DNA from 2 places in the Microbacterium immunditiarum genome. Region 2 is predicted to be linked to the other one. Evidence: predicted binding sites of a transcription regulator. Region 2 holds the regulator's gene; the other holds the start of a gene.

Region 1 (10,926 bases), 1.5 Mb from region 2:
GTCGTTCGCCGCCGTCGCGATGTCGACGGCCCCGCGCAGCAGGGCGATCCGGGAGTCAGCGGCCGGCTCGCGTCGCGCTCGCAGGAGGAGCCCGCGGCTCACGCAGCGGAGGTCGCCGAGATGGCGGAAGGTGTCCACCAGGTCGACGAGGTCGATGTCGTCGTCCGCGCCCGCCCCGAGCGTCGCCAACGCGAGCCGCGCGTGAGCGAGCTCGTGCTCGTTGCCGATGCGCTCGGCGTACGACAGGCACTCGGTCGCCCACGCGGCGGCGCGGGTCGGGTCCCAGCCGCTCTCGGCGGCCGTGAGCGCCATCATGAAGCGCACGTTGTGCACGTGCGTGTCGTCTCCGGCGCGCGAGTACGCGTCGACCGCGGACTCGAAGGCCTCGAGCGCGTCTTCGAGGGACGTGTCGTCGTCATCGCGGAGCGCCAGCGTGCGTAGCGCGATGCCGCGGCACTGGCGCACCGCTCCGACGTCCCACGCGTCACCTGCCCGCAGGGCGAGCGTCTCTGCGAGGTCGAGGTGCTCCAGCGCGGCGCGCGGATCGGGGCCGTACGCCCCGGCCAGGCCCGCGAGCTGGTGGGCCGCCCGGCGCCCCCGGTCGTCCTGGGCGATGCCGAGTGCGCGCTCGGCCAACGCGGCGACCGGCTCGACGTCGTAGAAGGCGAGGGCGCTGCCGAGCAGCAGCAGCTCCTGGGGACCCATCTGAGACACGAGCCTCTCGTCGTGGGCCGCCGCGGACAGTGCCGCGACGCTGTCGACATCCGATCCGTACTGCTCGACGCCCACCGCGAGCGAGGTCGCCAGCGATACGGCGAGCGCGTCGGGGACCTCGAGCGACCAGCGCAGCGCGGCGTTGACCTCGGGGCACAGCATCGCGGACTGGGCGAGAGCCGCGGGGCTCGCGTCGGTGCGGGCGCGCGCGGCGACGCGTGCGGCGACGGCCTCGATGTGCGCGGCGTGGCGCGCGTGCACATCCTGCACGATCTGGGGGTCCGTGCGATCCAGCACGAACTCGCGCAGCACCGCGAGCAGGCGCCATCGCGCCGGGCCGCCTGGTGCGGCGACGACGAGCGAACGGTCGAGCAGCCTCATGATGATGCCCTCGACGCCTGTGTGCGTCACCGCGACCGCGAGGTCGATGTCGAACGTGCGGGGCAGCGCCGCCAGGCGGCGCAGCACGTCCTGCTCGTCGGGGCTGAGCAGATCCCATGACCACTCGAACGCCGTCGCGAGGCTGCGGTGCCGGCCCTCCGGATACGCCCGGTCGAGTGTCGCGAAGTCGCGGTCGAGCCGCGCCGCGAGGTCCTCGAGGGGAAGGTGCCGAGCGGCGGATGCGGCGAGCTCAAGCGCGAGCGGAAGGCCGTCGAGGCGCTCGGCGATGTGGTGCGCGAGCTCGACCTCGCCCGCTTCGATCGTCCCGCCACCCGTCCTGATCCGGTCGATGAGCAGAGCCGTCGCCGGCGCGTCGACGCCGTCGGTCGCGAGCGGCGAGAGCTGCATGACGATCTCGTCGGCTCCGCCCAGCGGAGTGCGCGAGGTCGCGAGCACCGCGAGGCCGGGGACGCGGGCGAGCAGGCCGGCCACGGCTTCGCCGGTCGCGGATGCCACGTGGTCGGCGTTGTCGAGCACGAGCAGGTGGTCCTGCGACGACAGCGCCACCGCGAGCGCGTCGGACGGATCGCGTGAGCGCGCCGGTTCGAGGCCGAGTGTGCGCGCGATGCGCGTCACGACGTCCGATGGTGTCGCGTGCTCGAGTTCGACGACGACGGGCACGCGAGGGGTCTGGCTCCGCGCGTGCTCGAGGGCGAGGCGGGTCTTGCCGACCCCACCCGGCCCGACGATCGTGACATGGCGGCGCGCGGCGAAGAGCTCCCGCAGTCGAGCGAGGTCACGCCCGCGGCCGCGCAGCGCGTTGCCGGGTGTGCGGATCGCCGAGTCGCGATCCGACCGGGCCGCCGCGATGAGATCCGCGCGGCTCTCGGCGTCGAGCTTGCGTCGCAGGCTCGCGATGTGGCTCTCGACCGTGCGCACGGAGATGAACAGCTCCGAGGCGATCTCGGGGTTGCTCAGTCGTCGCTCCACCGCGGCGAGCACCGCGCGTTCGCGCGGCGTCAGCGTCGGGCCGTGCACGCGGGTCAGTGTACTCACGCGTCGCCCGGAAGGAGGCGCCCGCGTCCGCCGGCGTTCACGGCCGCGGCCGGTCGGAGCGCGGCATCCGCCTCACCCTCACCTCCGCGGCGCGGTCCGCGCGCGCGGCCGAGGCCGAGTTCGCGGATGCGCCGGCGGTGCTCGAGCTCGCGCGTCAGCCCCTGCTGCTCCAGCAGGAACAGGGCCAGAGGATCGTATGCGGACATCGGGTCCGCCTCCTTCCGAGCGGTTCGACGGCGGTCGTCAGCGCACCGTCGCGGTGAAGATCAGGTACTCCCACTCCATTGCGTGGTCCGAGATCGCGGCGTCGCCGAGCGCGGTCAGCGCCGAGTCGAGAGCCGCCGTGCGCTCGGCGTCGTCGGCGTTGCGGTTGCAGACCGCGATCGTGGGTCCGTAGTGCGACGCGAAGTACGCGCGGAACTCCTCGCCGGTCGCGAAGCGATCGACGCGCACCGTCTCGCGCGTCGCGCGGATGTCGGTGATCCGGTCGCCGAACAGGTCGCGGACGTGCTGCTCATCGCCCCAGAGCGGAGCCGGCTGGGCACCCGCGGGAAGCGGGGCGTTGAACGGCTTCATCGCGGCGAACATGCGCCCGATGAACCCGGTCGGCGTCCAGCTCAGCACGCCGATGCGCCCACCAGGGCGCGTGACCCGCACGAGCTCGGCGGCCGCGCGCTCGTGGTGCGGTGCGAACATGACGCCGATGCACGACATCGCGACGTCGAACGCGTCGTCGTCGAAGGGCAGTGCCTCGGCGTCGGCCGGCACCCATTCGAGCGTCGCCCTCGCCTCCTGTGCGTTGCGGTGTCCGGCTCCGAAGAGCTCCGGAGTCAGGTCGCTCGCCGTCACGATGGCACCGCGCAGCGCGGCCGGGATCGCGGCGTTGCCCGTTCCGGCCGCCACGTCGAGCACGCGGTCACCGCGTCGCACGTCGACCGCTTGGACGAGCCGCGGCCCGAGCGGCCAGATGAGGTCGGATGCCAGGGCGGGGTAGTCGCCCGAAGCCCACATGGCGCGGTGCTTGGCCTTGAGCGCCTTGTCCTCGTCGTCGATCGCGATGGTGTGCAGATCGGTCATGTCCTTCTCCTTCGTCTCGGTGGACGCCGTCCAGCGTCCTCGCCGGCGGAACGTCGCGCATCCGTGCGCCACACGGAAATCGGCACCGAGAAGTCACGCACGCGAGACGGACGAGGCCGGTTCGGGCCGATCTGATACGAGACACCGGGAATACGAGTGCCGTCACCGCGTTGAACTTGATACGTATCTGCTCAAGTTTGTAAACTTGACAGGCAACGACTCAAGTTCAGCAGGAGACCAATTCATGCCTGAAGACACCACTCCCACCGGCGGCTCGTTCGACGAGTTCCTCGCGCGGTACCTCGCCGGTGAGCGGGCGCGCGCTGAGCGGTCGATCGACCTCAGCCGCTTCCTGAGTGCTCGCACGCAGGAGATGCTGCAGCGCGCCGGCCAGTACGCGCTCGCGCGCGGCCAGCGTGAGCTCGATGCTCTGCACGTGCTGCGCGTGATCGTGGGGGAGTCTCCCGCACGCGACGCCGTCGAGCGCATCGGCGCCGACCCGCGGGCGATCGCTCGCGCGGCCGACGACCGCCTTCCCGCCGCGGGACCGGCGGCCGACGTCGACGGCGCCGTCGTGACCCCGTCGGTGCAGCGCGCGCTGTTCCACGCGTTCCAGGTCGCGCGCTCGTCCGGCTCGACCTATGTCGACCCCGAGCACCTCTTCTTCGCTCTCGTCCTCGCGCAGGACACTCCGGCCGGTCGCGTGCTGGCCGACGCCGGCGTGACGGCCGAGGCGCTCACACAGGGCGTGCGCGAAACGGTGACGCCGAACGGCGTGCCGGCCCCCGCCTCCGACGACGAGGATGCGGCATCCGAGACGCCGATGCTCGACACGTACGGCACCGACCTCACGGCGCTCGCCGAGGCGGGCGAGCTCGACCCGGTCATCGGGCGCGCCGACGAGATCGAGCAGACGATCGAGATCCTCAGCCGCCGCACCAAGAACAACCCGGTGCTGATCGGCGAGGCCGGTGTCGGCAAGACCGCGATCGTCGAGGGCCTGGCGGCTGCGATCGTGGCGGATGCCGTGCCCGAGCAGCTCCGCGGCAAGCGCGTCGTCACCCTCGACCTGGCCGCGATGCTCTCCGGCACGCGGTACCGCGGCGACTTCGAGGAGCGCCTGACCAAGACCATGGACGAGATCGCGTCGCTGAAGGGCGACCTGATCGTGTTCCTCGACGAGGTGCACACCGTCGTCGGTGCGGGTGCGGGCGGTGACGGCGCGATGGACGCGGGCAACATCCTCAAGCCCCGCCTCGCGCGCCGCGAGCTGCACCTCGTCGGCGCGACGACTCTCAAGGAGTACCGCGTGATCGAGAAGGATCCCGCGCTCGAGCGCCGCTTCCAGCCTGTGAAGGTGGGCGAGCCCTCGATCGAGGACGCGGTGCTGATCCTGCGCGGGCTGAAGCCCGCCTACGAGGAGCACCACGCGGTGACCTACACCGACGAGGCGCTGCGCGCCGCCGTCGAGCTGAGCGAGCGGTACCTCACCGAGCGCGTGCTGCCCGACAAGGCGATCGACCTGATCGACCAGGCGGGCGCCCGGCTCCGGCTGCGGCTCGGCGCGAAGGTCGACGTGTCGGCGCTCATGGAGCGCCTCGCGACGCTGGAGGCCGACAAGAACGCGGCCGTCTCCGCCGAGCACTACGAGGAGGCCTCGCGCATCCGCGACGAGATCGCGGCAGTGCAGGCCAAGATCGAAGAGGCGACGGCGAACGCCGGCGGCGCACTCGAGGCCGTCGTCGACGAGCCCGAGATCGCTGCCGTGATCAGCCGTGCGACGGGCATCCCCGTGAACCGTCTCACCGAGACCGAGCGCGAGCGCCTCGCGACCCTCGAGTCCGAGCTGCACGAGCGTGTCATCGGTCAGGACGAGGCGGTCGCCGCCGTCGCGAAGGCAGTGCGCCGCAATCGCACGGGCATGGGCGACGCGCGTCGCCCCGTCGGATCGTTCCTGTTCCTCGGCCCCACGGGCGTCGGCAAGACCGAGCTGGCGAAGGCCCTCGCGGCCTCGCTGTTCGACGACGAGGGCGCTGTCATCCGCTTCGACATGAGCGAGTTCGGCGAGCGTCACACCGTGTCGCGCCTGGTCGGCGCCCCTCCGGGGTACGTCGGCTACGACGAGGCCGGGCAGCTCACCGAGCGCGTGCGGCGCAACCCGTACTCGATCGTGCTGTTCGACGAGATCGAGAAGGCGCACCCGGATGTCTTCAACCTGCTCCTGCAGGTGCTCGACGACGGGCGCCTCACCGACGGTCAGGGTCGCACGGTCGACTTCCGCAACACCGTCGTGGTCATGACCTCCAACCTCGGCAGCGAGTTCCTGGCGTCGCGCTCCGGCGCGATCGGATTCGTCGCCGACGGCGGCGGTGAGACCGGGTTCGGCTCCGAGAAGGACCTGCGCGACCGCGTGTTCGCGAAGCTGCGCGAGGCGATGCGTCCCGAGTTCCTCAACCGCATCGACGAGATCGTGCTGTTCCGCAAGCTCGACCGCGAGCAGCTGCGCGAGATCGTCAGCCTGATGATCGGTGCGACGGCGGCACGCCTGGCGCGCCGTGAGGTGACGATCGAGCTGACGGATGCCGCGGTGGACTGGCTCGCCGAGCACGGGTACGAGCCCGAGTACGGCGCTCGCCCGCTGCGTCGCCTGATCCAGCGCGAGGTCGACGACCGCGTGGCCGACCTGTTCGTGACGGGCGCGCTCGTCGACGGCGGGTCCGTGACGGTAGACGTCTCCGGCGACCAGCTGGTCGTGGCGGCGAACGTCGCCGTGCCGCAGGCCGCCTGATGTGATCAAGTCCGCTCGCAGCGGGACGAGGCCGCCGCCCACTCGGGTGGCGGCCTCGTCGCATCCGTGTCTTTCGTGCACATCGAGCAGGAATCGAGAAGTGCCGGATGCCGCCCCGCGCGTAGCGTCGCCGGTATGAACACGACGGACACCATGACCATCACCTCCATCGACGCGATCACGCTCGAAGCGGACGACCCTCAGGCCGCCGCGGCCTTCTACCGCGACGCGTTCCGCCTCGACTCGCAGGTGCGCACGCGCCCGGCGGACTCGCCGACCAGCGGGTTCCGCGGCTACACCCTGTCGCTCGTCGCGTCGCAGCCGGCGAACGTCCAGGCGCTGTTCGGCGCCGCGGTCGCGGCCGGCGCGACTGTCGTCAAGCCGACCGAGAAGTCGCTGTGGGGCTTCGGCGGAGTCGTTCAGGCGCCCGACGGGGCGATCTGGAATCTCGCGAGCTCGGCGAAGAAGGATGCCGGACCGGCGACCCGCGAATTCGAGGACATCGTGCTGCTGCTCGGCGTCGACGACGTCGCGGCGAGCAAGAAGTTCTACACGGCGCGCGGGCTCTCCGTCGCGAAGGGATTCGGAACCTACGTCGACTTCGCCACACCCGCGAGCCCCATCGGGCTCGGTCTCTACAAGCGGCGCGCACTCGCGAAATCCGTCGCACTGGACGCCGAGGGAACGGGCTCCCACCGTCTGCTGATCCACTCCGACGGCGGCACGTTCACCGATCCGGACGGGTTCGATTGGGCGCCGTCCGCCCGCTGAGCCCGCGCGCGACCCATCTGGCGGCGCCCGCGGCATCCGGGGCATGCTCGAAGCATGCCTGAAGCCCTCGTCTCGATCGGCGTCGCCGCGGCCCTCGGTCCCGATGCGATCGCCGCGGTCGCCCCCGCCGTCGAATCCGCCGGATTCCACGCCCTGTGGGTCAATGACACGCCGGGCGCGGACTCGCTCGCCGCTCTCGCCGCCGCCGCCGCGGTCACCGACCGGCTCACGCTCGCGACGGGCGTCGTGCCGATGGACCGTCGCCCGCCCGAGTCGATCGCCGACGCGGTGCGGGCGCTCCCGCAGGATCGGCTCGTGCTCGGGGTCGGGTCCGGGGGCGCCCGGTCCGGGGCGCTCGCGCTCATGCGCGATGCGGTCGGGAGACTGCGCGAAGTCACGTCGGCGCGCCTGCTCATCGGGGCGCTGGGACCACGGATGCGCCGCCTCGGCGCGGCGGAGGCCGATGGTGTGCTCTTGAGCTGGCTCACTCCGGAGGCCGCGACGGCCCAGGCGGGCGAGGCGCGGGGTGTGGGGGTCGACGCACACGTCGCGCTGTACGTCCGCGCGGCGCTCGACTCCGAGGCGGTGCAGCGGCTGGAGGAGGAGGCGGGCCGCTACGGCGCGATCCCGCAATACAAGGCGAACTTCGAGCGACTCGGCATCACAGCGGGCGCGACCGTCCTGCGTCCCGATGACTTCGGGGGAGGCATCCGCGGATACCAATCGGCCGTGGACGAAGTCGTGCTGCGCGCGGTCGTCCCGGAAGACGACGTCGACGCCTACACGCGGTTCATCGAGACGGCGGCGTCGAGGGTCTGACGCGGGGTCGCGTGAACCGGCCGGTGTGCGGAGGCCGGCGCGATCCGGTACGACGGCAGGCCGCGGCGCCGGATGAGCCACTCGGCGACGATCAGATTGGGGATCCACGCCAAGAACGGCACCACGCCGTACGCGTTGTCGAACGCCGCCCCGAAGTCGAAGCCATCCGGCCCGGCGAACGGGATCTGCGCGAAGATGAGCGCGAACAGCCAGAGCCGCAGCGTCACCGCGCTGTAGGTGACGGCGAAGGTGCGCATCATCCACGCCCGGTGGTTGTCGACGTCGCCGCGTCTGATCGCTCGGTACGCGCGCCATCCGGCATACAGCCACACGACTCCGAGCCCGCCGAAGCCGAAGAGGCCCACGAGCCCCGCGGAATTGAACGGGGCGATGACGAGGGCCCCGACCGCGCCGACCGCCAGGCCCACGAGCGCGACTCGACCGATCCAGCGGTGCGCCTTCGGAGTGCGCTCGCGCAGCATCCGCCAGAACTGCAGCGGCATCAGCGCGAGCGCGACGCCCCCGCCGACGATGTGCGCGTAGAACCCCGCGACGACGACCGGGGCCTGGGTCGCATAGTGGTCCGCGAGACCGCCGGTGCCTCCGTCCGCCTCCGCGAGAACGGGGAGTGCGGCCGTGAGGTACGGGATGACGGCGTACGCGACGACGGCGAGCGACGACAGCAGCACCCAGGTCCATCCGATGCGGGTGCCGAGTCGACCGACTTCCGGTGAAGCGCCGCTCGACGCCCGTCCGTTCGCGGTCGCCACCCCTTTGTGCTGGCTCATGCGCTCAAGCTAGGGCCGCGGGTGCCTTGCGGGCGATGCCGCCAGCCCCCCGACTCGGCCGGGGGCTGGCCCCCGGTTCGCGGGTTCGCAGCCGGTCGGCGACGGCACGCGCGGTGGAGCGCGTGAACGTCGGCGGTCCGAGGCAGAGTGTACGCATGACCTGCGTCGGCGCGATCTTCAGCCCCTACCCGAACCCGCCCGAGGCGTTCCGCGCGGCGGTCGAGGCCGCCGAGGAGGCAGGCGTTCCCGAGTTGTGGATCTGGGAGGATTGCTTCCGCCAATCGGCGTTCGCGACCGCATCCGCCGCTCTCGCGTGGACCGAGCGGCTGCGCATCGGCATCGGCATCGCACCCATGCCGCTGCGAAACGTCGCGGCGACCGCGATGGAGATCGCGTCGATCGAGCGCATGTTCCCGGGGCGTCTGCTGCCGGGCGTGGGGCACGGCGTGCTGCCGTGGATGGCGCAGGTCGGCGCACGCGCGGCGTCGCCGCTCACGCTCATGCGCGAGTACGTGCCGGCGCTGCGCTCACTGCTGGCCGGGGAGGAGGTCAGTGTCGATGGGCAGTACGTGAAGCTCGACCACGTGCGCCTCGACTGGCCGCCCGTGGCCGGGCCGCGCGTGTACTGCGCCGCGGAGGGGCCCAAGACGCTTCGGCTCGCAGGCGAGGTCGCCGGCGGGGTGCTCCTCAACAGCGGGTACGCGCCCGACGCGCTCGCGCGATCGGTCGAGACCGTGCGCGACGGGCACGCCGGGGCGGGGCGCACGGATCAGCTCGACGTCGCGGCGTATGTGGTCGCGGCATTCGGACCGGATGCCGCCGCACGCGCCGCTGCCGGGGTGGACGACACCGCACCAGGATCGGACCCGATCGCGGCGGTGCTCGCCGGCACGCCCGACGACGTCGCCGGCGACATCGCACGCTTCGCTCGGGCCGGGATCGACGACATCGTGCTGCTGCCGCCGCGCGAGGAGTCGGATTTGGCGGCGTACTTCCGGAACGTCGGGGAGGTGGCGCGGCTCCTCGGGTGAGCCCGCTCGCCGGCGCGTGCCGACATCGTGTCGGACGGCGGTGCGAGAATTCGGAGATGCTGCTGTCCGGGGTGGTCGACACCGTCGATGCTGTCGGCGCGACGCGATCGCGGCTCGCCAAGATCGATGCGCTCTCGGCGCTCGTGGGTGGGCTGACGCCGGAGGAGCTGCCCGTCGCCGTGGGCTTGCTGACGGCGAGTCCTCGGCAGGGGCGCCTCGGCGTCGGCTGGCGCGGCTTCGCTAACCTCGCCATCGAGCACACGGCCGAGGCGACGCTCACGGTGCTCGACGTCGACGCTGCGTTCGAGACACTGGCGGGCACCGCCGGCGCGGGCTCGGTCGCCGCACGACGCGAGGCGCTCGAGTCGCTCGCGCGCCTCGCGACCGAGCGGGAGTGGGATTTCCTCGTGCGCGTCGTGCTGGGTGAGCTGCGCACGGGCGCGCTCGAGGGCGTGCTGCTCGACGCTATCGCGAAGGCGTCGGGACGTCCCGCAGCGGCGGTGCGGCGGGCCGCGATGCTCGCGGGCGATCTCGGCGAGACGGCCCGCATAGCGCTCACCGAACCGCCCGAGAACCTCGACGCGGTCACGCTTCGCGTCGGCCGCGCGGTCCTGCCGATGCTGGCGTCGACCGCCGCCACGGCCGCCGAGGCGGTGGAGGCGGTGGGTGAGGCATCCGTCGAATACAAGCTCGACGGCGCGCGCATCCAGGTGCACCGCGACGGCGACGACGTGCGCGTGTTCACGCGCAACCTCGCGGACGTCACGCACCGCGTGCCCGAGCTCGTCGAGATCGTGCGGACGCTGCCTGCCGCGCAGCTGATCCTCGACGGCGAGACGCTGTCGCTCGACGAGGACGGCGGGCCGCGGCTGTTCCAGGACACGATGGCGCGGTTCGGGTCCGAGACCGCGCCGCAGTTCGTCCTGCGCCCCTGGTTCTTCGACGTCCTGCACGCCGACGGGCGGGATCTCATCGACGAGCCGCTCGCCGATCGACAGGCCGTGCTCGAGCAGCTCGCGGGGGAGTGGCGGATCCCCGGCATCGTCACCGCCGACCCGGCCGCGGCCGATGAGGTCTCGCGCGAGGCGCTTGCCGCCGGGCATGAGGGCGTCGTCGTGAAGGCGCTCGATTCCCCGTACGCCGCGGGCCGCCGCGGAAAGAGCTGGATCAAGGTCAAGCCCGTGCTGACCTACGACCTCGTCGTGCTCGCCGTCGAATGGGGGTCGGGCAGACGCACGGGGCAGCTGTCGAACCTGCACCTCGGCGCGTACGACCCCGAGGGTCGGTTCGGGCCCGAGGGCGGATTCGTCATGGTCGGCAAGACCTTCAAGGGGCTCACCGACGAGCTGCTGCGGTGGCAGACCGAGTATTTCCCGACGATCGAGACGGATCGCTCGGCGTACGCGGTGCACGTGCATCCGGTCACCGTGGTCGAGATCGCGATCGACGGCGTTCAGCGGTCGACGCGCTACCCGGGCGGGATCGCGCTGCGGTTCGCGCG
Region 2 (10,926 bases):
GACCCCGTCCGTTGTCGCCTTCACAAAGGACGGCGAGGTGCTCGTCGGCGAGACCGCGAAGCGTCAGGCCGTCACGAACGTCGACCGCACCATCACGTCCGTCAAGCGCCACATGGGCACCGACTGGAAGACCCAGCCGATCGACGGCAAGAGCTACACGCCGCAGGAGATCTCGGCGCGCATCCTCCAGAAGCTCAAGCGGGACGCCGAGCAGTACCTGGGCGACGCGGTGACGGATGCCGTCATCACCGTTCCGGCGTACTTCAACGACGCCGAGCGCCAGGCCACGAAGGAGGCCGGTGAGATCGCGGGCCTGAACGTTCTGCGCATCATCAACGAGCCCACCGCCGCCGCCCTCGCGTACGGCCTCGACAAGGGCAAGGAGGACGAGCTCATCCTTGTCTTCGACCTCGGTGGCGGAACCTTCGACGTCTCGCTCCTCGAGGTGGGCAAGGACGACGACTTCTCCACGATCCAGGTGCGCGCGACCGCCGGCGACAACCGCCTTGGCGGCGACGACTGGGACCAGCGCCTCGTCGACTACCTCATGAAGCAGTTCAAGGACACGACGGGTGTCGACGTCTCGAGCGACAAGATCGCACTGCAGCGCCTCAAGGAGGCCGCCGAGCAGGCGAAGAAGGAGCTCTCGAGCTCGACGTCGACGAGCATCAACCTCCCGTACCTGTCGCTGACCGAGTCAGGTCCCGTGTCGCTGAGCGAGACGATCACGCGCGCCAAGTTCGAGGACCTGACGAAGGACCTCCTCGACCGCACCAAGAAGCCGTTCGAGGACGTCATCCGCGAGGCCGGCATCAAGCTGGGCGACATCGACCACGTCGTGCTCGTCGGCGGCTCGACCCGCATGCCCGCCGTGAGCGAGCTCGTCAAGCAGGAGACCGGCGGCAAGGAGCCCAACAAGGGCGTCAACCCCGACGAGGTCGTCGCCGTGGGCGCGGCCCTGCAGGCGGGCGTCCTCAAGGGCGAGCGCAAGGACGTGCTGCTGATCGACGTGACCCCCCTGAGCCTCGGCATCGAGACCAAGGGCGGCATCATGACGAAGCTCATCGAGCGCAACACCGCCATCCCGACCAAGCGCAGCGAGACCTTCACGACCGCCGACGACAACCAGCCGTCGGTCGCCATCCAGGTCTTCCAGGGCGAGCGCGAGTTCACGCGCGACAACAAGCCGCTCGGCACGTTCGAGCTGACCGGCATCGCGCCGGCGCCGCGCGGCATCCCGCAGATCGAGGTCACGTTCGACATCGACGCGAACGGCATCGTGCACGTGTCCGCCAAGGACAAGGGCACGGGCAAGGAGCAGTCGATGACGATCACCGGCGGCTCGTCACTGCCGAAGGACGACATCGAGCGCATGGTGCGCGAGGCCGAGGAGCACGCGGCGGAGGACAAGAAGCGCCGCGAGTCCGCCGAGACGCGCAACCAGGCCGAGACGCTCACGTACTCGATCGAGAAGCTGATCAAGGAGAACGAGGACAAGCTTCCCGAAGAGGTCAAGAACTCGGTCCAGGGCGACGTCGACGCGCTCAAGGCGGCTCTCGCGGGCGACGACGACGACGCGGTCAAGACCGCGTACGACAAGCTGTCGCAGTCCCAGTCGCAGCTCGGCGAGGCGATCTACCAGGCCGGCCAGGCGGCCGGTCAGAACCCCGACCCGGCGGCTAACGAGCCCGGTGGCGGCAACGTGCCGAACCCCGAGGAGGACGTGATCGACGCCGAGGTCGTCGACGACGAGGACGAGAAGAAGTAACCATGGCTGACAAGGACCGAAACGCGAATCCCGGGCCCGGAGGGCCCGACGGCGAAGAGGTCCGTCCGGACGAGGAGGGGTCGGAGGCTCAGGCCTCCGGCCCCGTCCCGCAGGACGGAGCGGATGCCTCGGCCCAGGCCGAGGCGCACGACGAGCTCACGGTCGACGACATCCTGGGTGCGCCCCAGAATGCGGATGCCGCGGCCGAGGACGCCGTGATCGCAGACCTGGAGTCGCAGCTGCTGAACGACCTCAAGCGCCTGCAGGCGGAGTACGCGAACTACCGGCGGCGCACCGAGGAGCAGCGCGAGGTCGAGATCGAGCGTGCGAAGGGCTCGGTCGCGAAGGGGCTGCTGCCCGTCCTCGACGACCTCGACCGCGCCGAGAAGCACGGCGACCTCGAGGAGGGCTCGGCCTTCTCCGTGATCGCCGAGAAGGTCCGCGGCGTTGCCGCGCGCATGGGGCTCGCCGCCTACGGCGAGGCCGGCGAGCCGTTCGACCCGCAGCAGCACGAGGCGATCTTCCAGGCGCCGACGCCCGGCACGAGCGAGCCGACGGTGCTCGAGGTGGTCGAGGTGGGCTACCGCCTCGGCACGGTCGAGTTGCGCCCCGCGAAGGTCGTCGTGGCAGTGCCGGCTGATCCTGAGGCGAGCTCGGGGGGCCAGGCATAGCCCATGGCCAGCCAGGACTGGTTCGACAAGGACTTCTACAAGACGCTCGGCGTGTCCAAGGAAGTGTCCGACGCGGATCTGAAGAAGACCTATCGCAAGCTCGCGCGCAAGTACCACCCCGACAGCAACCAGGGTGACGCGGCGGCCGAGGCGAAGTTCAAGGAGATCAGCGAGGCCTACTCGGTGCTCTCCGACCCCGAGCAGCGCACCGAATACGACCAGATCCGTGCGATGGGCTCGGGCGCGCGGTTCACCGCGGGCGGCCAGGGCGCGGGCGGATTCGAGGACGTGTTCTCGATGTTCGGCCAGGGTCGAGGTGCGCGCTACGAGACCGGGGACTTCGACGACATCTTCTCGATGTTCAACCAGCAGCCCACCGGCGGCTTCGGCTCGGGTCGCTTCGGCCAGCCGAGCGGGGGCTTCCGCGGCTACGGCGGGCCGACGCGCGGTGCCGACGTCACGGCGCGCACGACGATCGACTTCATCACCGCCACGAGGGGCGAGACGATCACGCTCCAGGGCGAGGACGGCAAGCCGTTCAAGGTGAAGATCCCGGCCGGCGTCGCCGACGGTCAGCGCATCCGGCTGCGCGGCCGCGGCCGCCCGTCGCCGGACGGCGGCGAGAACGGCGACATCGTGGTGCTCGTGACGGTGCGCCCGCATCCGGTCTTCACGCGCGACGGCCTCAATCTGCGCGTGACCGTCCCGGTCACGTTCACCGAGGCGGCGCTCGGCGCGACGATCGAGGTTCCCACGCTCGGCGGTGACCCCGTGAAGCTGCGTGTCGCGCCCGGCACGCCGTCCGGCCGTGTGCTGCGGGTGAAGGGCCGCGGCGTGCAGACGCAGAAGGGCACGGGCGACCTCCTCGCAGAGGTCCAGGTGGTCGTGCCGTCGCACCTCGACGACCGGGCACGCGAAGCGCTCGAGCGCTTCCACGACCTCGAGCCGAAGGAGAACCCGCGGACGGACCTGATGGCGAAGGCCAAGGGCTGATGTGCGGCGGACGGTGGTGAGAAGCGATGGGTGAGCACGACGAGATCGACGAAGAGGCGCCGATCCTCTCGATCGCCGTCGCCGCCGAACTGTCGGGGCTGCATCCGCAGACTCTTCGGCAGTACGACCGGCTGGGCCTCGTCGTGCCCGCTCGCACGCAGGGCGGGTCCCGCCGGTACTCGCTCCGTCACGTCGAGCAGCTGCGCCAAGTGGCGCGGCTGTCGGGTGACGGCATGAGCCTCCCCGCGATCGCGCGCATCCTCGAGCTCGAGGAGCGCGTGCGCGTGCTCCATCGCCAGGTCAGCGAGCTCGAGCAGCGCGTGCGCGCCGAGCTCGAGAACCGCCCCGGCGCGCGCGTGTTCGCCGCCGGCCCGACCGGCGCGGTCGTGCGCCTGCGCCACGGAACGCGCGTGCGTCGCGCGACCGACATCGTGCTGTGGCGGCCGCGGCCCGGGGTCGCGCTGCCCCCCGAAGAGGAGTGATCCGGCGGCGCATCCGCCGCCTCGTCAGAGCGGTCGCTCCAGGTGGTACGACCCCTCCCGTGAGACGCCGACCAGCCGCCAGCCGCCGGCCATGAGCGGGCTCAGCGCGCCCCGGAGCGCGAGGCGCCACAGGCGCGCCGCATCCGGATCGCGCGTCCGCAGCCCCTCGATGTCGCGCGGGATGTCGACGCGCACCGCCGCGGCATCCGCCGGCAGCGGCAGCGCCGCGGGCCGGTCGTCCGCCACGACGAGAACCGGTGGCGCACCGGTGTCGACCTCGCCCGACGCCGGCTCGTCGTCGAGGGTCCACTCGATGAGCATCCGGTCGCTCTCCTGACCGGCGTTCACGCCGTCGCTCATGACGCCGTAGAAGTCGGAGAGATAGCGGATGCCGCGCGCTGCGAGCGTCTGGACGTTGAAGTACGCGTTGCGTGCGACGAGCGGGTCGAAGGTCCACGTCATGCGGCGCGCTCCGTGCTCGAGTGCCCACGCCCGCTGGTGGAACTTGAGCGCGCGCCCGACGCCGCGACCCGCGACCGCGGCGTCGACGCCCGTGATGTGCGAGTGGAGCGCGGATTCCGCCGGCGGGTGGAAGAACCCGACGCTCGCGCCGATGAGGCGGCCGCCGCGGAACGCGCCCGCGACGTAGTTGTCGCTGTGCGCGAGCGCCACGAGGAGCCCGGGGTTGACGTGCGAGCGATCGACGTCCACCCGCCAGACGCGCGCGAACAGCGCGGATGCGTCGACCATCTCGTCGGGCGACGAGAGGAGACGGATGTCCGCACCGGCGGCCTCGGCGAGTCGGGCGGCGTCGTCGCGCGCGGTCGCCACGAGGCGCCCCTGCTCGAGGGTCACGGTCATGACGGCGCCACTGCCGGGAGGAAGCGGTAGCCCATGTACGCGCCGCCCGGCACGGGGCGGAACTGCGACCACCCCGCGAGGTCGGGCGTCGTGAACGCCCACACGCCGTCCACGTCGGACGGCACGAGGTCGATGAGCGTGGCCGGCGGCGCCTCGCCCGTGCGCAGAAGGTCGGTCAGGGGCGTCACCTCCAGCTGGAAGCCGGACTCCTTCTGCGCCACCAGGACGTGCGTGCCGGCGGTGCGGTACTCGCCGAGGGGCGCGTCGCCGCCGCGATCGCCCGCCGCGAGAGGATCCGCGATCACCGTTCCGTCGACGAGCTGCGCCGCCTCGGCGAACAGGTCGTGGTAGAGCCCGTCCGCGTGGCCGCCGGTCGTGAGCAGCGCGATCGCGGTGCGGGCGCCGGGAAGGATCCGGAGGTACGCGCGCTGGCCGATCGTGCCGCCGTCGTGGCCGTAGACGGTCCGTCCGTTCCAGTCCTGCAGGAACCAGCCGAGGCTCCACGCGGCGGTGGAGGTCACGGCATCGCGCAGGCTCACCTGCTCCTCGAGCATCGCGTGGTGGGCGGCCTCCGACAGGATGCGCGTGCCGTTGGGGGCGACCCCGCCGCGCATCGCCGCCGCCGCGAACGTGAGCAGGTCGCCCACACTCGCGTCGATGAGTCCGGCGGGGCCCATCGACCGCGTGATCGGCCACACGGGGACGGGCGCCGCGAGCGCGCCGGCGCCGGTGTGGCCGGTCGCCGTAGCGAAGCGCGGCACATCGTCGAGCAGCGTCACGGTCTGCGTCAGGCCGAGCGGCTCGATGATCCAGCGACGCAGCGCCTCGTCCCACGTCGTGTCGCGCAGGGCCTCGACGATGCGGCCGGCGAGCACGAAGCCCGAGTTGCAGTACGAGAAGCGCTCGCCGACCGGCGTGATCTGCGCCGCGGTCGACAGCGATGCCACGTACCGCTCGACGCAGTCGTCGCCGCGTCCGGTGTTCGTGAAGAGGTCGCCGTCCATGCCGCTCGTGTGGGTGAGCAGGTGCCGCACGGTGATGCGCTCGGACGACTCGGGGTCGGCGGTCGTGAAGTCGGGCAGGACGCTGCGCACGGGTGCGTCGAGGTCGAGGAGCCCCTCGTCGACGAGCTGCATGACGAGGATCGCCGTCCACACCTTGGTGATGGAGCCGATCTGGAACACGGAGTCGAGCGTCGCGGGCTGTCCGGTGCTCGCGTCGAGCACGCCGGATGCCGCGCGCGTCGTCGCGAGCACGTCGCCGTCGTCGTCGAGCTCGACGATCCCGAACTGAGCGCCGACCACGCCGTGCAGGCGCGCGAGCTCGTCCAGCCGGCGCTGCCAGTGCGCGGCATCCGAGACTCGGGGATCGGCCGGGACCGCACGCCGGACGCGCGTGTGCCGCTCGACCCAGTCGACGATCCTCTTCGTGAAATCGATGCGGGTCGGCGTCGGCGCGGAGAGCGGCAGGAGGTGGCTCTGACCGGGGTAGACGGCGAGCTGCGCCGGCACGCCGTTGATCCGCAGCGCGGAGAACCACTCGCGGGCCTGCGAGACGGGGCAGAGCTCGTCGGCGTCGCCGTGGAGGATCAGCGTCGGGGTCTTCACGGCGTCGACGCGCGTGATCGGAGATGCCGCGGCGAGGCGCTCGTGCCCCGATGTCGGGTCGACACCCGTCGTGAGTCGCGAGAAGTACGTGGCGTTCTCACCGTCGGCGGCGAGCGGCACGAAATCGCACAGGAGCCCGCCCGCCACCGCAGCGCGGAAGCGATCGGTGCGCGTCGTGAGTTCGCACGTCATGAACCCGCCGTAGCTGTAGCCCGTGACGGCGAGGCGGTCCGGGTCGGCGATGCCTTCTGCCACGAGCTGGTCGAGGGGCTCGAGGAAGTCCGCGGCATCAGCCTTCCCCCACGCGCCGTCGACGGCGCGCATGAAGTCGTCGCCGAACCCGTCCGACCCGCGCGGATTCACCATGAGCACGCGCCAGCCGCGCGCCGCGAGCACCTGCTGGTAGAGGTGCACCGCGTCGGCGACGCCGCTCCACGCGTTGTGGGGACCGCCGTGCACGTGGAGCAGCAGGGGCGCCGCGCCCTCCGCGCCGGGCGCCGACAGGAGCCACGCCTGCACGCGCGTGCCGTCCGAGATCTCGAACTCGCGTTCCTCGGCGGTCGCGAGCTCCACGCCCTCGAACGCCGAGGCGGTGAAGTCGGTGAGCACCGCGACCTCGCCCGTCCGCACGTCGACGGTCGCGATCTCGCCGAAGCTGCGCTCCGTCGTGAGGACGAACGCGGCGACAGGCGCCTCCGTGGCGACGGCGAGCGCCGAGACGACACGCTGCGGACCGGCTACGAGCGGTTCGGGGCTCGCGGCGTCGCCACGGAGGACGTAGAGGTGGGTCGCACCGCGCTCGCGCGCGCAGAACAGCAGATCGCCGTCCGCGGTGCACGAGGGTGCGCCCCCGGGGTAGGCGGGAGCCCCCGCCATGACGTTGCGGTCGAGGCCCGCCGTGACGTCGCGGTCGGTGTCCCCGCCGAGCGACAGGCGAAGGAGCCCCCGGTTTCCGACGCGCGGTCGCGCGGTGCCCACGCCGAACACGGCCGAGCCGTCGGGCGCCCACGTGAGCGAGCCTGAGACGCTCAGCGCGTCACCCACGCGGCGCGGACGCGGCCACACGGCATCCGCCTCGACGACCCATGCCGCGCTCGTCTTCGTGACGTCGGAGTCGTCGCCTGCGGCCGCCGTGTACGCGAGCATCGTGCCGTCCGGCGACCAGCGCGGCGCCAACACGTCGAAGTCGCCCGTCGTGAGGCGGCGAAGGCCGGAGGCGTCGAGGACGAAGAGGTGGCGCCGCGCGGCGCCGACCCAGCCCAGCCCGTCGCGTTTGTGGCCGAGGCGGTCGACGATGATCGGGCCGGGCGATTCCGCGTGCACGGATGCCGCGAACGCCAGCCGCTCGCCGTCGGGGCTGATCGCGACCCGGCCCGCGCCGTGCGGGAGATCTTCGGCCGTCGTGACGGCGACGGCTTCGCCGCCGTCGAGCCGGATGCGGTGGATCTGCGGCACCCCGTCGACCCTGCGCAGGAAGTACACCGTCTCGCCGTCGGGAGCGATCCGCGCGAAGCCGTCGGCCGGACCGGATGTGAGCGGACGGGGCGTCGCGCCGGGGCTCACCGTCCACAGCGAGCGGACCGCGCCGTCCGGAGTCTCGGCGACGCGGGTGAAGACGACGGTGCTCCCGTCCGGGGTCACCGCGACATCGTCGAGCGTGATGATGCGGGCGATGTCCTCGAGGGCGAATGGGCGGGTCACTCGTGGTCTCCTTCGGTGGGGAACATGGGCACGCCCACACGCGGGATCGCCGCGATGAGCTGCCGCGTGTACGCGTGCTGGGGGTCGTCGATGACGCTCACCGCAGAACCCTGCTCGACGACCACGCCGTCGCGCATGACGGCCACTTCGTCGCACAGCTGCCGCACGACGGCGAGGTTGTGGCTGATGAACAGGACTGTGAGCGACAGCCTCCGCTGCAGCTCGGCGAGGAGGTTGAGCACCGTCCCCTGCACCGAGACATCGAGCGCCGAGGTGATCTCGTCGGCGAGGATCACGCGCGGCTCTGCCGCGAGAGCGCGCGCGATCGCGACGCGCTGACGCTGTCCGCCTGAGAGCTGCGACGGCCGGTCGCCCGCGCGGCTCGCGCTGAGCTCCACGAGCTCGAGCAGCTCGGCGACGCGCGCGCGCCGATCGGCGGTCGACCGCCGCTCGCCCGCGCGTCGCGCCCGCACGATGAGCGCCTCGTCGATCGAGTCGCCGATGCTCATGCGCGGGTCGAGGCAGCTGTTCGGGTCCTGGAAGATCATCTGGATGTCCTGCCGCACATGCGCGACGCGGCCGCGGGCGTGGGCAACCTCGACCCCGTCCAGCCGGATGCTCCCGCTCGTCGGCTCCGCGAGGCCCACGGCCGCGCGTGCGAGCGTCGACTTGCCCGAGCCGGACTCGCCGACGAGACCGACGATCGATCCCGACGGGACGCGGAGGTCGACGCCGTGGATGACCTGGCGGGCGGATCGGCCGGCGCCGTACGCGACGCAGACCTCCTGGAACTCGAGGGTGCTCATGAGACGGGCTCCAGCTGCTCGACGGGGAAGCGCTCGCGTTCGGCGATCGTCGCGAACGGCGAGCCCGGGACGGCGTCCATCGTCGGGACGGACTCCACGAGCGCGCGCGTGTAGGGGTGGACGGCGCGCCCCGCGACGAGGTCATCCGTCGTGATGTCCTCGACCACGCGCCCGCGGTACATGACGAGCACGCGTGTGCAGATCGAGGTCACGACCGCGATGTCGTGCGACACGAGCAGGATCGCGACGTCCTTCTCGCGGTTGATGTCGTTCAGCAGCGAGAGGACTTCGCGCTGGACGGTGACGTCGAGGGCCGTGGTGGGCTCATCCGCGATGATGAGCGCGGGCTCGCCCATGAGCCCCGACGCGATCATCGCGCGCTGGCGCATGCCGCCGGAGTACTCGTGCGGGTACTGATGCGCGCGCCGCTCGGGATCGTCGATCTGCACGGCGCGCAGGCGGTCCAGCATCCGCTCGTCCGCTTCGCGGCGCGACAGGTTCTCGTGCAGCCGGCCGATCTCGGCGACCTGCGGCCCGACGTGGAGCGCCGGGTTGAGCGAGGTCGACGGGTCCTGGAACACGAACGCCATGCGCGTGCCGAGGTGGTGCGCGAGCTCGGCGGCGGGCGACGAGGGGATCACGCCGTTCCGGACCACCTCGCGACCGTCGAACCGCACCGACTGCGCGCTCGCGACGAGCGGCTCTTCGACGAGCGCCGCGACCGCCATGCACGTGAGCGACTTGCCCGAGCCGGACTCGCCCACGATTCCGACGATCTCCCCGCGCATCACGTCGAAGTCGACGCCGTCGACCGGGTGGGTCCAGCCGTCCTCGGCCGGCACCGAGATGCGCAGTCCGCGGACGGTCAGCACGGCATCCGGATCGACCGGTTCGTCCGACGGCGCGGGTCGCTCGAGCGGCCGACGGTGCCGCGCGCGTGTGGCGTTCTCGACGCCGAGCGCCTGCGCGAGCGTCTCGCCGATGAGCGTGAAGACGACTCCTGCGAAGACGACGGCGATGCCGGGAGCGAGGGCGGTCGCGGGGTTCACGTAGATCTTCGAGAGGCCCTCGTTGAGCAGGCGCCCCCAGTCGAACTGCGGTGCCTGCACGCCGAGGCCGAGGAACGACAGCCCGGCGAAGGCGACGAGGGCGCCGCCGGCGCCGATGCTCGCGTTCACGATGAGGGGGTCGCGCACGTTCGGCAGCACGTGCCGCAGGAGGATGCGGAACCGGCCGACGCCGAGCACGCGGGCCGCGAGCACGTAGTCGCGACCCGAGACGGATGCCGCGAGCGTCTGCGCGAGCCGTGCGAAGAACGGCACCATCGCGAAGCCGATCGCGAGGACCGCTCCGAGGATCCCGGTGCCGACCACGATCGAGACCACGATCGTGAGCAGCAGCGCGGGGAAGGCGAGGGCGATGCCTGTCGCGCTCACCACGAACCGCGCGCCACGCCGCGGGAGGATCGTCGGCAGGAAGCCGACGAGCACGCCGAGCGTCACGCCGAGGAACGTCGCGGCGAGCGCCATGAGCACCGACAGCTGCGCCGCGGTCAGCACGCGCGCGAGCACGTCGCGGCCACCGGCGTCGGTGCCGAGCGGATGCTCCGGGCTCGGCGGCGCGGACAGCTGGGTGAGGTCGGCGACCGTGGCCGCTTCGCCCCAGATGAGCGGGCCGAAGGCGACGAAGAACGCGAGCACGAGGGAGCCCGCGATCGCGCCGAGACCGATGGGTGAGAGCACCGCGGGGCGGACGCGGCGACGGTTCTGTCCGGAGGCGAGCGGCTGCTCGAGCGACTCGGCGGCGACGGCGGGGCCGATCGACATCACGCCTCCTTCATGGCGGATCGGGGATCGAGGACGACCAGGACGACGTCGACGATCAGGGTGACCAGCAGCACGATGAGGCCGTAGACGATCACGACGCCCTGAGCCAGCGGGAAGTCCTTCGTGCGGATGGAGTCCACGATCGTGAGGCCGAGGCCCGGCCACGCGAAGATCGTCTCGACGAGCACCGTGCCCGCGATGAGCGCCCCGA

What was found. Region 2 encodes HspR, which represses chaperone genes until heat shock. Its sites were predicted from a motif close to AAGTTGAGTCNNNNNGACTCAACTT; they were not measured.
Region 1: the regulator HspR is predicted to act here: its motif matches at 3,431-3,455, upstream of BJ991_RS08735 (ATP-dependent Clp protease ATP-binding subunit).

What each region holds. Positions count from the first base shown of each region.
Region 1 covers NZ_JACCBV010000001.1:1,890,890-1,901,815, forward strand. Annotated here, with positions in the region: gene BJ991_RS08720 (LuxR C-terminal-related transcriptional regulator) at 1-2,133, opposite strand, end outside; gene BJ991_RS08725 (hypothetical protein) at 2,148-2,357, opposite strand; gene BJ991_RS08730 (class I SAM-dependent methyltransferase) at 2,395-3,228, opposite strand; gene BJ991_RS08735 (ATP-dependent Clp protease ATP-binding subunit) at 3,473-6,016, shown strand; gene BJ991_RS08740 (VOC family protein) at 6,152-6,787, shown strand; gene BJ991_RS08745 (LLM class flavin-dependent oxidoreductase) at 6,842-7,606, shown strand; gene BJ991_RS08750 (DUF2306 domain-containing protein) at 7,567-8,394, opposite strand; gene BJ991_RS08755 (LLM class flavin-dependent oxidoreductase) at 8,550-9,425, shown strand; gene BJ991_RS08760 (ATP-dependent DNA ligase) at 9,482-10,926, shown strand, end outside.
Region 2 covers NZ_JACCBV010000001.1:439,550-450,475, reverse strand. Annotated here, with positions in the region: gene dnaK (molecular chaperone DnaK) at 1-1,768, shown strand, start outside; gene BJ991_RS02040 (nucleotide exchange factor GrpE) at 1,771-2,439, shown strand; gene BJ991_RS02035 (DnaJ C-terminal domain-containing protein) at 2,443-3,432, shown strand; gene BJ991_RS02030 (heat shock protein transcriptional repressor HspR) at 3,459-3,914, shown strand; gene BJ991_RS02025 (GNAT family N-acetyltransferase) at 3,939-4,775, opposite strand; gene BJ991_RS02020 (serine hydrolase) at 4,772-8,083, opposite strand; gene BJ991_RS02015 (ABC transporter ATP-binding protein) at 8,080-8,889, opposite strand; gene BJ991_RS02010 (dipeptide/oligopeptide/nickel ABC transporter permease/ATP-binding protein) at 8,886-10,715, opposite strand; gene BJ991_RS02005 (ABC transporter permease) at 10,715-10,926, opposite strand, start outside.